DNA from 2 places in the Paenibacillus jiangxiensis genome. Region 1 is predicted to be linked to the other one. Evidence: a T-box and tRNA genes for the amino acid it is inferred to sense, from the RefSeq annotation. Region 1 holds a T-box; the other holds one or more tRNA genes.
The links. The T-box of region 1 lies ahead of leuS (leucine--tRNA ligase). A T-box ahead of a tRNA ligase gene usually reads a tRNA of that ligase, here a tRNA-Leu.
Positions count from the first base shown of each region.

Region 2: it has a tRNA-Leu gene. The T-box ahead of leuS (leucine--tRNA ligase) is inferred to sense a tRNA for this amino acid. The anticodon was not compared.

Region 1 covers NZ_JBJURI010000018.1:49,334-55,303, reverse strand. The annotation lists gene ACI1P2_RS17635 (class I SAM-dependent DNA methyltransferase) at 1-246, shown strand, start outside; gene ACI1P2_RS17630 (glycoside hydrolase family 64 protein) at 594-1,970, opposite strand; T-box leader at 2,260-2,519, shown strand; gene leuS (leucine--tRNA ligase) at 2,582-5,023, shown strand; gene comER (late competence protein ComER) at 5,004-5,849, opposite strand.
Region 2 covers NZ_JBJURI010000002.1:47,888-53,857, reverse strand. The annotation lists tRNA gene ACI1P2_RS02105 (tRNA-Leu) at 1-63, opposite strand, end outside; gene ACI1P2_RS02100 (urease accessory protein UreF) at 332-922, shown strand; gene ACI1P2_RS02095 (helix-turn-helix domain-containing protein) at 1,016-1,357, opposite strand; gene ACI1P2_RS02090 (XRE family transcriptional regulator) at 1,532-1,738, shown strand; gene ACI1P2_RS02085 (PAS domain-containing protein) at 1,793-2,428, shown strand; gene ACI1P2_RS02080 (helix-turn-helix domain-containing protein) at 2,482-2,847, opposite strand; gene ACI1P2_RS02075 (MarR family winged helix-turn-helix transcriptional regulator) at 2,976-3,290, opposite strand; gene ACI1P2_RS02070 (hypothetical protein) at 3,322-3,480, opposite strand; tRNA gene ACI1P2_RS02065 (tRNA-Leu) at 3,700-3,782, opposite strand; tRNA gene ACI1P2_RS02060 (tRNA-Glu) at 3,901-3,972, opposite strand; gene ACI1P2_RS02055 (DeoR/GlpR family DNA-binding transcription regulator) at 4,175-4,963, shown strand; gene ACI1P2_RS02050 (Cof-type HAD-IIB family hydrolase) at 4,960-5,838, shown strand.

The sequences.
Region 1 (5,970 bases):
TGCGAGCTGGATGTGCAGCGCAGTGAAATCGAGCACCGGCTCAGCATTTTCGCACGCGCGGAGGCGGAAGGGCGCAATCTGTACGAGCGCTTCGAGGAAGTGCATGTGCAGCGGGCTTATGATCCCGAATGGATGAGAACGGAGCTGGTTAAAGCAGGCTTTCGCGAGGTCCGGGTCTATGCCGATTTCGAATGGGTGGATGCGGGGGATGACGCCTCAAGGCTGTTCTACGTTGCAGTAAAATAAGTGGATATCAGAGGTGCCTTATGACGTGGGCACCTCTTTTTTACGTTCTGAGACGCTCCGAGAACGAAGCATTCCTACAATCGCTCTTGTCCCCAAATTTCCTAATTATGATTTATCGGTAGAAATTCGGGGACAAATGCGACCGCTCCGCTTTATCCGGAATTGCTTCGTTCTCTCCGCTGCTGCGTGCGTATTCATACCATCAACAAAGTGCAAACAAAGTACAAGGCCCATAGGTTCCCCTTGTTTGTGCGCGTAAAAAGAAAAGAGGGCATATTCCCCGTAAAGGGGGGACAAGTAAAGACGCCGCTCAAGCACAGAGACGGCGTCTTTGGTTATAAAGCTCTTTACCAGCCTACCCGGATCAGCAGTCCCTTCGGATCGCCGACCTCCAGGTAAGAGGCTTGTCCGTTGTAGTCATCATAGGCAAAGCCGTAGGCCAGGCGGTCTATGCTGTGATCATGCCAGAATTTGGCGTAAAAGTTGGCTGGAGCAGCTTGATAATAGGCCGAAACATTATTCCAATTCGCCGGATTTTCATAGACGTGGCGGTTAATGGCTGAGCATTTGGCGGAATCCTCCTGCAGTGCACCGTTGCAAAGCAGAATTTCCTGGGTGTTGTAGCCGGAATAACCGGCAAAATAGCTGGCATTGGCGCCCCCGGAGGCGAACGAACCGTGAATCGGCGCTACAATGCGGTAAGGAGCCTGCACATCGGCCAACGCTTTAAAAGGTTGCGGCACCTCATTCCGGTATTTCTGGAACAGTCCCGCCCGCGTTTCGGATTCCAGCTCGCCCACGGTCCGGTCATAGTTGCCGGCGCGGTTGACCAGCCTGTGCTGGATCGGGAAGCCGAAGCCGTCCACACGTGTCGTATTGCCATGATAGCCTGCATCATCTACCGTGAACTCAATGAAATCAAAATAAATGTCCCGGTTGGGGTCGGTCGGGTTATTGATGTCCGGGCCCGCAAAGCCGGTGTCATAGGTTTTAATGTAGCACGGAGACCCGACGCAGATGAACATGCGGCCTGACGTAATTTTCGGCAAATTTACATAAGAGTTGGAGAGAGTATGATAAATATTCGCATAATTATTTCCTTTTTTGCTCAGATGTCCTGGGGCGTCATTTAATGCTGTGGAAATCGGCTGCAGCTGGCCCGAGGCATCCAGATAGCTCCAGCGCCCGTTTTCCGGGTTGATGCCGAGAACACCCCAATAGATTTGCTGATCGCTGTATGCGCCATTGGTTCCGTTCAGCAAGCGGAAGGTTAGCTTCCCATTGCCGGTCGGGCCGGGGATGGACGATGCTGCAATGTCATAAATGGATGTGCCGCCGGATGGATTGTCCGGTTCTGTAGTCCCGCCTGAGGGGACCGTATAGGTGAAGGATGAGGTATCATATGCTGGAGTTCCGTTGTTATAGGTGAAAAAATAAGTGATTACACTGCCCGCGGCTACATTGTTAATCGATTGGACATACCTTGTGGTGCTGCTGTCATAGCTCATTCTCAAATTTTGCTGCTCGCCTGAATTGACCTTGTAATGAACATCCACCCATGTTGTATTCACATTGGAATCGAACCAGATGGTTGCCGTCGTACCCGAAACAGACACTCCCTGGGTGTAATCGGCAGCATAGGCGCGATCACCTGGTGAATAAGAAATAAAACTAAGCAACAGCACAACAGCAGTGAAAGCGATGCAGTTCCATACTTTACGCATTGGCCAATCCTCCTCATACTCTGATTTTCAAAGCTTGAGTCTGCACTGGTTGCACTACATCCATATGTCGACATTCCTGTTTGTCAATTCGCTGCTGTAGCACGATTATTTCAAAAAATGGAAGCGGTTTCAACATAAAAATGCACCCTTCTTCAAAAATAAACCTCTGTGCCTAAGCCATTAGTCTCTGTCTGTCGAATATTGCCCGATAAACCAGGATATAATGGCCTGTGAGAGCCGGCATTGACATATCGAGTTGTATTTCATATAATGGTGGCAATATTTGCGTTAAAAATCACTGATGAGGAACAGTAATTTTGTCTTGGTCATTTTAGAGAGCCGGCGGTTGGTGCAAGCCGGTTGACGAGCGGAATGAACTCGCCTCGGAGATATGCGGTCAACGCGGGACAGAAGGCTGCAGCCTCTCTGTACATAAGCAAGTAAGCCGCATCGGATCACCCCCGTTACAGGGTGCTTAAGGGAGTAGCGGTGAAGAACGCCAGCTACTAACTAGGGTGGTACCACGGGAAACAACCTCTCGTCCCTAGCGCAGACACGCTACGGGATGCGGAGGTTTTTTTTGTTGCAGACCGTATGAGGAGGAAATCAGTATGAGTGAAACGACACAGCCGAAGCACGGCTATCAGCCGCAAAACATTGAACCGAAATGGCAGAAGCATTGGGAAGAGAATAAAACATTCCGCACCGGAGAGGATCCGGACAAACCGAAGTTTTTCGCAATGGATATGTTTCCTTATCCGTCCGGGGCAGGACTGCATGTCGGTCATCCGGAGGGTTACACGGCAACGGACATCGTGTCCCGCTATAAAAGAATGAGAGGTTACAATGTCCTGCATCCGATGGGCTGGGATGCCTTCGGCCTGCCGGCCGAGCAGCACGCGCTCGATACAGGTGAGCATCCGCGCGATATTACATTCAAGAATATCGACAATTTCCGCCGCCAGATTAAATCGCTTGGCTTCTCGTATGACTGGGACCGCGAATTCAGCACCACCGATCCTGATTATTACAAATGGACGCAGTGGATTTTCATTCAGCTCTACAAGCGCGGCCTTGCTTACGTGGCTGAGGTGCCTGTGAACTGGTGCCCGGCTCTGGGCACGGTGCTGGCGAATGAAGAGGTCATCGACGGCAAGAGCGAGCGGGGCGGTCATCCCGTCATCCGCAAGCCGATGCGTCAATGGATGCTGAAAATTACGGAGTATGCCGAGCGTCTGCTGGAGGACCTGGAGGAGCTGGACTGGTCAGAAAGTATTAAGGATATGCAGCGCAACTGGATCGGAAAATCCACGGGTGCCGAAGTGCATTTCGAGATTGAAGGCCATGACCAGAGCTTGACGGTGTTTACGACCCGTCCGGACACGCTTTTTGGCGCAAGCTACTGTGTGCTGGCTCCGGAGCAGGAGCTAGTGGATGTCATCACAACAGCCGAGCAGAAGGACGCCGTGAAGCAGTATCAGGAGCAGGCTGCACGCAAGAGTGATCTTGAGCGTACGGATCTGGCTAAGGATAAAACAGGCGTATTCACAGGGGCTTACGCCATTAATCCGGTTAACGGGGCCAAGCTGCCGATCTGGATTGCCGATTACGTGCTGGCGGGCTATGGTACAGGGGCCATTATGGCGGTGCCTGGACATGATACCCGTGACTGGGAGTTTGCCAAGCAGTTCGGCCTGAACATTATTGAAGTGGTAGCAGGCGGGGATGTAACGAAGGAAGCTTACACCGAAGACGGTCCGCACGTGAACTCCGACTTCCTCGATGGACTTCACAACGAAGAAGCGATCGCCAAAATGATCGCCTGGCTGGAGGAGCAGGAGAAAGGACAAGGAAAGGTGACCTACCGTCTGCGGGACTGGCTGTTCAGCCGCCAGCGTTACTGGGGCGAGCCGATCCCGATCCTGCATCTGGAGGACGGCACGATGAAGACCGTTCCGGAAGACCAGCTTCCGCTTGTCCTGCCGGATGTCGATCACATCAAGCCGTCGGGTACGGGAGAATCCCCGCTGGCCAATGTGACGGAATGGGTGGAAACGATTGATCCGGAGACCGGCATGAAAGCGCGTCGCGAAACGAATACGATGCCGCAGTGGGCGGGAAGCTGCTGGTACTACCTTCGCTTCATTGATCCGCACAATGACAAGGAGCTGGTATCCAAAGACAAGCAGCGCAAATGGCTGCCTGTCGACCTGTATATCGGCGGCGCCGAGCATGCTGTGCTTCACCTGCTGTATGCCCGTTTCTGGCATAAAGTGCTGTACGATCTGGGCGTAGTGGAGACGAAGGAACCGTTCCACAAACTGGTCAACCAAGGCATGATTCTCGGCACCAACAATGAAAAAATGAGTAAGTCCCGCGGCAATGTCGTTAACCCTGACGATATTGTTAACGAACAGGGCGCAGATACGCTGCGCGTGTACGAGATGTTTATGGGGCCGCTTGAGGCCACAAAGCCATGGAACGAAAATGGCGTAGAGGGTATATATCGCTTCCTGTCCCGCGTATGGAGACTCTTTATTTCGGAAGACGGAAGTCTGAACAGCAAAATCACGCCGGACGGCGGAACGGATGATTTCAAACGCACCTGGCATAAGACCATTAAAAAGGTGACCGAGGATCTGGAGAACCTGCGCTTCAATACCGCGATCAGCCAGCTGATGATTTTCGTCAATGAAGCCTACAAGGTGGAAAGCCTGCCGCGCCAAGGTATGGAGCATTTTGTGCAGCTTCTGTCCCCGCTGGCGCCTCACCTTGCAGAAGAGCTTTGGGAACGGCTGGGACATAGCGGCACCATTTCGTATGTTCCGTGGCCTGAATATGATGAGGCATGGACCGTGGACGCCGAGGTGGAAATCGTTGTGCAAATTAACGGCAAAATCGTGCAGCGTGCGACGGTATCCAAGGATCTGGACGCCAAGGCGCTGGAGGAGCATGCCATGTCATTGGAAAATGTACGGCAGGCGCTTGCAGGCAAGACGGTGCGCAAGGTCATTGCCGTTCCCGGCAAACTCGTCAATATTGTTGCCGGTTAAGCTGTTCCGAGCTGAATAAGGCGTCTGCTCTGCGGACGTCTTCTTCATACTTGTCATGTGTGGTTCTGATCAGCTCATGAAACACATTATGGAGGCTCATTTCCAGCAGACTGAGCGCTTCGGCCGTAATCCCGCCGGGTACGGCTACCCTGGATTGCAGCTCGGCAGGAGTGAACCCGCCTTCAGTCAGCAGCTTTCCTGTGCCGAGCAGCATCTCACCGGCGAGCTCACAGAGCTGCCCGCGGTCCATGCCGGTCAGTTCAGAGCCGGCGTTAATCCATTGCTCCAGGAAATAGGAGAGAAACGCAGGGCCGCAGCTGGCAAAGTCGGAAGTAACTCTGGTGAACGCTTCCGGTACGCGGAGCGGCCTGCTGATGGCCGACATCAGATTTTCCAGTATATATCGGTCCTCTTCGTTGATGCGGCTGCCATGTATGCATAGCGAGGCTCCGCTGCCGACCAGATTCGTGATGCTGGGTATAATTTTGGATACTTTGCAGGGGAGCTCGCTCTCCAGCCTTTCAATGAGCAGAGGGCTTGTGATGGATACAACAATCTGTTCGGGCGAAACCGAATTGCGGATTTCGTCGATCACACTTTTAAATTCCAGGGGTTTTACACAAATAAACACAATATCGCTGTCCGCCGCCGTGTCGCTGTTCCGCAAGGAAAGGTTCAGGCCGGGATGGCGGCGGGCGAGCTTCTCTGCTTTGGCAAATGTACGGCTGCTTGCCGTAACTTGCGAAGGGGTCAGGGCGCCGGCGTTAATAAAAGCGTCTATGAGCAGACTGCCCATGCTGCCGGTCCCGATAAAACCTACCTTCATGCTTAACGTCCTCCTTTCAGCTGTTGAATAAGCCGCAGTTATTCTTCATAGTTTATGCATCCGGCCTTGGACATCATGACGACTTTTTGGGCGGGACGTCAGCTTCTAAAGTACGAAGCTT
Region 2 (5,970 bases), on a different contig from region 1:
CCTCCACGGGCATACGCCCACTACCCCCTCAAGATAGCGTGTCTGCCATTCCACCACTACCGCTCATTTAAGGCAACAGATTTATTATACTCTCTGTAGCCTCAATTGTAAAGGCAAAATCAACAAAAAACAAAATTATCAATTTCGCGTCATTTTATATTACATAAACAATTTTAATCAAGTGAAATTTCAGTAAATCAATTGACAATCCACAGTGATAAATGTAAAAATGTATTACATAAACGGAGTTATTAGCCCGAATAAAAGAATCAATGTCAATAAAAATAACACATAAATCTTGTTGAGTAATGTTTTAAGGAGGCGGACCATAATGAGCAAGAGCAGTCGAATGCTCCATTATGCGTATGTACTGGATCCCAGTTTACCCGTCGGCAGCTTCCCTTTTGTTTCCGAATTAAAACACCACATCGCCGAGGGAAGCATAACAGCACTGGAAGATGTCGAAGCATACATGAAATGTTACATGCACAGCCAACTGGTCAGCACAGACGGAATGGCTATAAAGGGCATTTATGCCGCCTCCAGGCAATACGACGGCTGGCGGATTGCGCTGATCGATAAAATACTTCACGCTCAGCGCACGCCCCATGATCAGTTAAGCAATGCCCGCATATCAGGCCAGCGATTGCTCAAGCTCAGCAAAGCACTGTATCCATGGATCGACTTCAAGTATCTGGAGAACATACTGCAGCGGTACAATGCTGTAGGCACACTGCCTACAATGCATGCCTGGATCAATTTCCAATTAGGTGTGGAAATGGAGCAGGCGGTCAACGGTTATTTAAACGCAGCCGTTAACGCCTGTGTCGAAGAAGCCGCCAAACAGCTGAACGAAACGAATACCTCCAAAAACCAGGTGCTCGAAAGAATCATGAAGGATATGCTGCCTACACATCCGTGATCCCCAAATTTATATATACCCCTCATACAAAAAAACACTCCTCTCGCTGTGTTCCCCTGCGATGGAGTGTTTTTTCGTGCCCTTGTAGCAAATTCAGGATTCAGAATTGTCCTTTTGATGCCGGTATGACACAAACTCAATGTATTCCTTAATAAACCACTGCTCGTCCTTCGACAGCTCCCTGCTTTTGCTGTAGATATACGCAGGTAAGGATTCCGAAGCCTCTTCCGGTGTGCCTTTCCCCAAGACGAGCCAATCAAGACTGACATCAAAAAAAGCGGCGATTTCAATCAATTTGCTGGTTCCCGGTTTGGATTTCCCCCTTTTCCAGTCTCCCAGATTCCCCGTGCTAATAGCTAGCTGCTTGCAAAAAGCTTTTTTCGTCATTCCCTTGCGCTGGATCAGCATCTCAATGCGTTCATAAATGGATTGCATATGCACCCGCCTTCCTAAAAAAACTTCAAGCAAGACGACGTACGTAAGTGATTATAGATTGTAAAATGACGTAAATAAGTATATAATGGATTCAGATGATTTATTATAGCATGTTTCACCATGAATTACACCATAGGTAGCTAGAATTGGAAAATCGGTTAGGGGTGAAACTTCTTGAATAAAAAAAAGCCGATCACTCCATTCGGGTGGGCAATTAAACAGAGACTTACCGAGCTGCAATTGGATCAGAAAAGCTTTTGCGAGCTGCACGGAATCCCTCCGTCACGCCTGTCCAATCTGATTCACGGCACACGGAAAGCCGCCCGCTACAGACAGCTGGTTGCCAAACTCCTTGATATACATCTGAATGAAGAAAAATAATATGCAACCAATAAGCTGCTCAAAAATGCGTGCATCAGCAAGGGAGTGAAATCATTGTCCAAAACAAGATCCATCCATCTGATCGAAGCAGCCAATTCACTGCCCGCCCAAATCGTTGTAATCGATCGCAACGGCACCATTCACGCGGTTAACCAAGCCTGGGAGCAGGCCGGCATCGATAAAGGCACTCCTGCCGGCTATACCTGGCCCGGGACCTCCTACTTCGATATTTTGCCGTGGTTCTGCAGTGACGACAGCCTGGAAGCCGTTCAGACCCTGTATAAGGGGCTGATTAGTGTGCTCAAGGGAGATATCCCTCAATACAGCTGCGAATTCCATTGCAGGCATTCAACCGGGGAGCAGTGGTTTTTATTGCAGGCCGCTCCGGTTATGCAGCCGGAAAATAAGGAAATCGAGGGGATTGTCATTTCCAATACGGATATCACCCGCTTCAAACCGCAGGAAACAAGGCTCGTTCAAGCGATGAACCAGATCAGGACCATTCACGGCATGCTGCCGATCTGTGCCGTATGCAAGGATATCAGGAACAAAGAGAATGAATGGCAGTCAGTCGAGTCCTATCTGGAGAAACACACTCATGCCGAGTTTACACATGATATCTGCCCTGAATGCATTCGCAAGCTGTATCCCGAGTATTCAGCCAAACTGGATCTGAATCACGACAATTGACAGCAGTTCAAAAAGGCTTGCCGGCGATTATCTGCGGCAGGCCTTTTTGAATATCAGTCTGTTTCTTTTTTCTTCTTTTTCCGGTAAGCAGTAAATTCGATATAGTCGCGTATGAATACCTTTTCCTGCTCTGTAAGTTGATCAATTTGGCAATTCAATTGCCCCAAATCGTCAAAAAAATAAGACTCTTGCTTTTCGTTTACCATTTCACGCTTCGGAGTACGGCCCATCATGAGCCAGTCCAAGCTTATGTCGAAAAAGGTGGCAATTTCAATCAGCTTGTTGGTGCCAGGGGTTGTTTTGCCCCTTTTCCAGTCACCGAAATTGCCGGTACTGATCCCCAGCTGCTGGCAAAATGCCTTTTTCGTCATTCCCTTTTCAGCGATAAGCGCCTCAATCCGTTGATAAATCGATTGCATATGATTCCACCCTTCCATCCTAACTTTGCTTAAGATGCTGTTTAAAACCGGATATGTATACTCATAATATTATAACATACGACAAGGCAAGACCGTCCATATTCAATAATGAACGGTCTTTTTTCAACCTATTTTACTTCATCCACATGATCCAGCTTGAGCAGAATCGTTTTCAGTTCATTCAGACAACTGCACATTTGTACCAGATCCTTCTCCGGCAGTCCGGACAGCCTTTCTCTAATATCGAGCATCAATCGCTCACCTATTTCTCGAACCAGTTCATCCCCCTGCCGGGTTATTTCGACCTCCACCACCCGCCTGTCCGTCTCGCTTGGCTTCCTGGAAACCAACTCATACTTTACCAGCTTATCGAGCAACGGGGTCATATTGGGCCGCGAAATATTTAGCTGTTTGGAAAGCTCCGACACTGTCGAATGACGCATTTCGTGCATAAGAAACAACACATGGTAGTTACTATTCGATAGCGGAAGCGATGAGTTGGGAACCGGAGCCCCTTTCATCAACTTTTTTCTTATTAAAGGAAAAAGTCCCAACAGTCCTTCTGATATATCCTCCAGAAGATGGGATTTCATACCATTCACCATCATTTCTTAAAATTTCTTCCATATCCAATGAATCTTATTGTCCATATTATAACATCCGCTTGTCTGATTATACTCTTTGTTTCGATTTTTTGTAAACGGAATTTAACTCCTCTGAATTTTACACAAAATTTGTAAAGCAAAAAAATTCATCTCTATTACATTAGACTTAAAACAATTGAAAAAGTCGCTAAAATGAAAAAAATCCGATACAATCGCAAACGATTGCACCGGATTCCTTGCGTTGTTATGCGGTAGAGAGGACTCGAACCTCCACGGGCGTACGCCCACTACCCCCTCAAGATAGCGTGTCTGCCATTCCACCACTACCGCACATTAATGACCCGTAGGGGATACTCGCGCTGCACTCGAGACTGCGATGTATTCCTGACGAAGCTTATGCTCCGACGAACCCAGTGGGTTCTCATCCCTGGAGCTTTAAAGAAAGCTATGACCCGTAGGGGATTCGAACCCCTGTTACCTCCGTGAAAGGGAGGTGTCTTAACCCCTTGACCAACGGGCCATATTAGTTTGCCGTTATCGTGACGACAAGATAGAGTATATCAAATAGAATCCGGAGTGACAAGCATTATTTTAATTTTTTTTAGAATTAAATAGTTTCATGCAATTGCAAGTCAGAATGCATTGTAATTTCACTTATAATCACTTAAAATGAATTAAAATCACTTATATAAATTAAGCATTCATCTGTCAGGAGGTATCGAATGTACCAAGAAGAACGGATGCAGCTCATTTTGGATCATCTTCAGGCCAAGAAGCGGATTTCCATTGAAGAGATTTGCTCTCTGTTCGATGTTTCCCGTGATACCGCACGCAGGGATCTCGTCAAGCTGGACGAACAGGGGTCCATTATCCGCACCCGCGGCGGCGCCCTCCTGCCGAATCCGCTGCAGGACAAGATCGGAAACTACAAAGAACGGCTCATGAAGGTGTCTGAAGAGAAAAAGTTCATCGGCCGCGTGGCGGCACATTATATTCGTGATGGAGAGCACGTCATCCTCGACTCCTCCACTACGGTGCATGCATGCGCCGAATTCATTGATCAGCAAAGCTGCTTTATTATCACCAACTCCATTAACCAGGCGGATGTCTTATCAGACAAAAAAGGGGTATCGATCCACCTGCTTGGCGGTCAATTGGAAAAGGAGCACAGATATGTGTACGGATCAGCCGTCATTTCCACACTGTCCAACTATTTTGTTGATAAAGCATTTATCGGCGTGGGCGGCGTATCTGCGAGCGGCTTTACCTCCGTTCACGATGAGGAAGGTCTGCTGAAGCATCAAATGATGAAGCAGGCGCGCCAGGTGTTTGTGCTGGCCGACCATTCAAAGTTCGGCAAGGACTGTCCATTCCGTTTTGCCGAGCTCTCTGAAGTCGATTTCATCGTGACCGACCGCCTGCCTGAACCTGACATGCTGGAAATGCTGCAGCGACATGGAATAGAGGTCCTTATTCCTGATTTTAAAGACGAAGAGGAGCTGGAAGTATGAAATTAATTGCCGTGGATTTAGACGGAACCCTGTTGAATGCGGACAGCCGCATCAGTGAAGTGAATGCCTCGGCCGTCCGCAAGGCGCAGGAAAGCGGAATTACGGTGGCGATCGCCACCGGCCGTGCGGTATATGATGTACAGGAAAAGCTGAAGGAAGCCGGACTGAACACTCCTATTATCTCCGCGAACGGCGCAGCCGTTCACGACGATCAGAAGCGTCTCCTCGCCTCCTATCCGATGGACCGCAGTCAGGCTTTCTCCGTCCTGGCTTGGCTTGAGGAAAACGAATTTTATTACGAGGTCATGACCGACCAGGCCATCTATTCACCGCAGAAAGGGCATCAAATTTTAACGATTGAAATGGACCGGATACTAAGCGCCAATCCTGATCTCACCTTGAGGGAGCTTATTTATGCTACTGAAAAGCAATACACGCAGGCCGGTATTATACGGATCGCTTCTTATGAGCACATTCCGCAAGAGGCTGTAATCCATAACATTCTCGCGTTCTCTTTGGATGACCACAAACTTGAAAAAGGACGCAGCCGCTTCCGCAACGATTCCTCATTGACCATGGTCGTGTCCTCGGACCATAACTTTGAAGTGGAGGATACCCGGGCATCCAAAGGCAACGCCCTCTCCTATCTGGCCAGCCATTTGGGCATTCCCATGGAAGAGACGGTCGCCATAGGTGACAGCTACAATGATATTTCCATGCTGACATCCGCTGGCAAGGGCATTGCCATGGGCAATGCGCATAACGAGATTAAAGCCCTCTGTGAGGAAGTGACTCTGACCAACATAGAGAACGGAGTTGCCTATGCCATTGAACGCCTGCTGAAAGAGGCCTGCCCTTCCCCGTCGAATTCCTAATCTGTGAGGAAGCACCTAAATAGGTCAACCAGGAACTTCTGGTTGACCTATTTTGTAGGTGCTTTAAGATGATGCGTAGGCCAATACAGGGGCAGCATACACGAAGCTATGAGGTAAGTAGGGTGATGCACA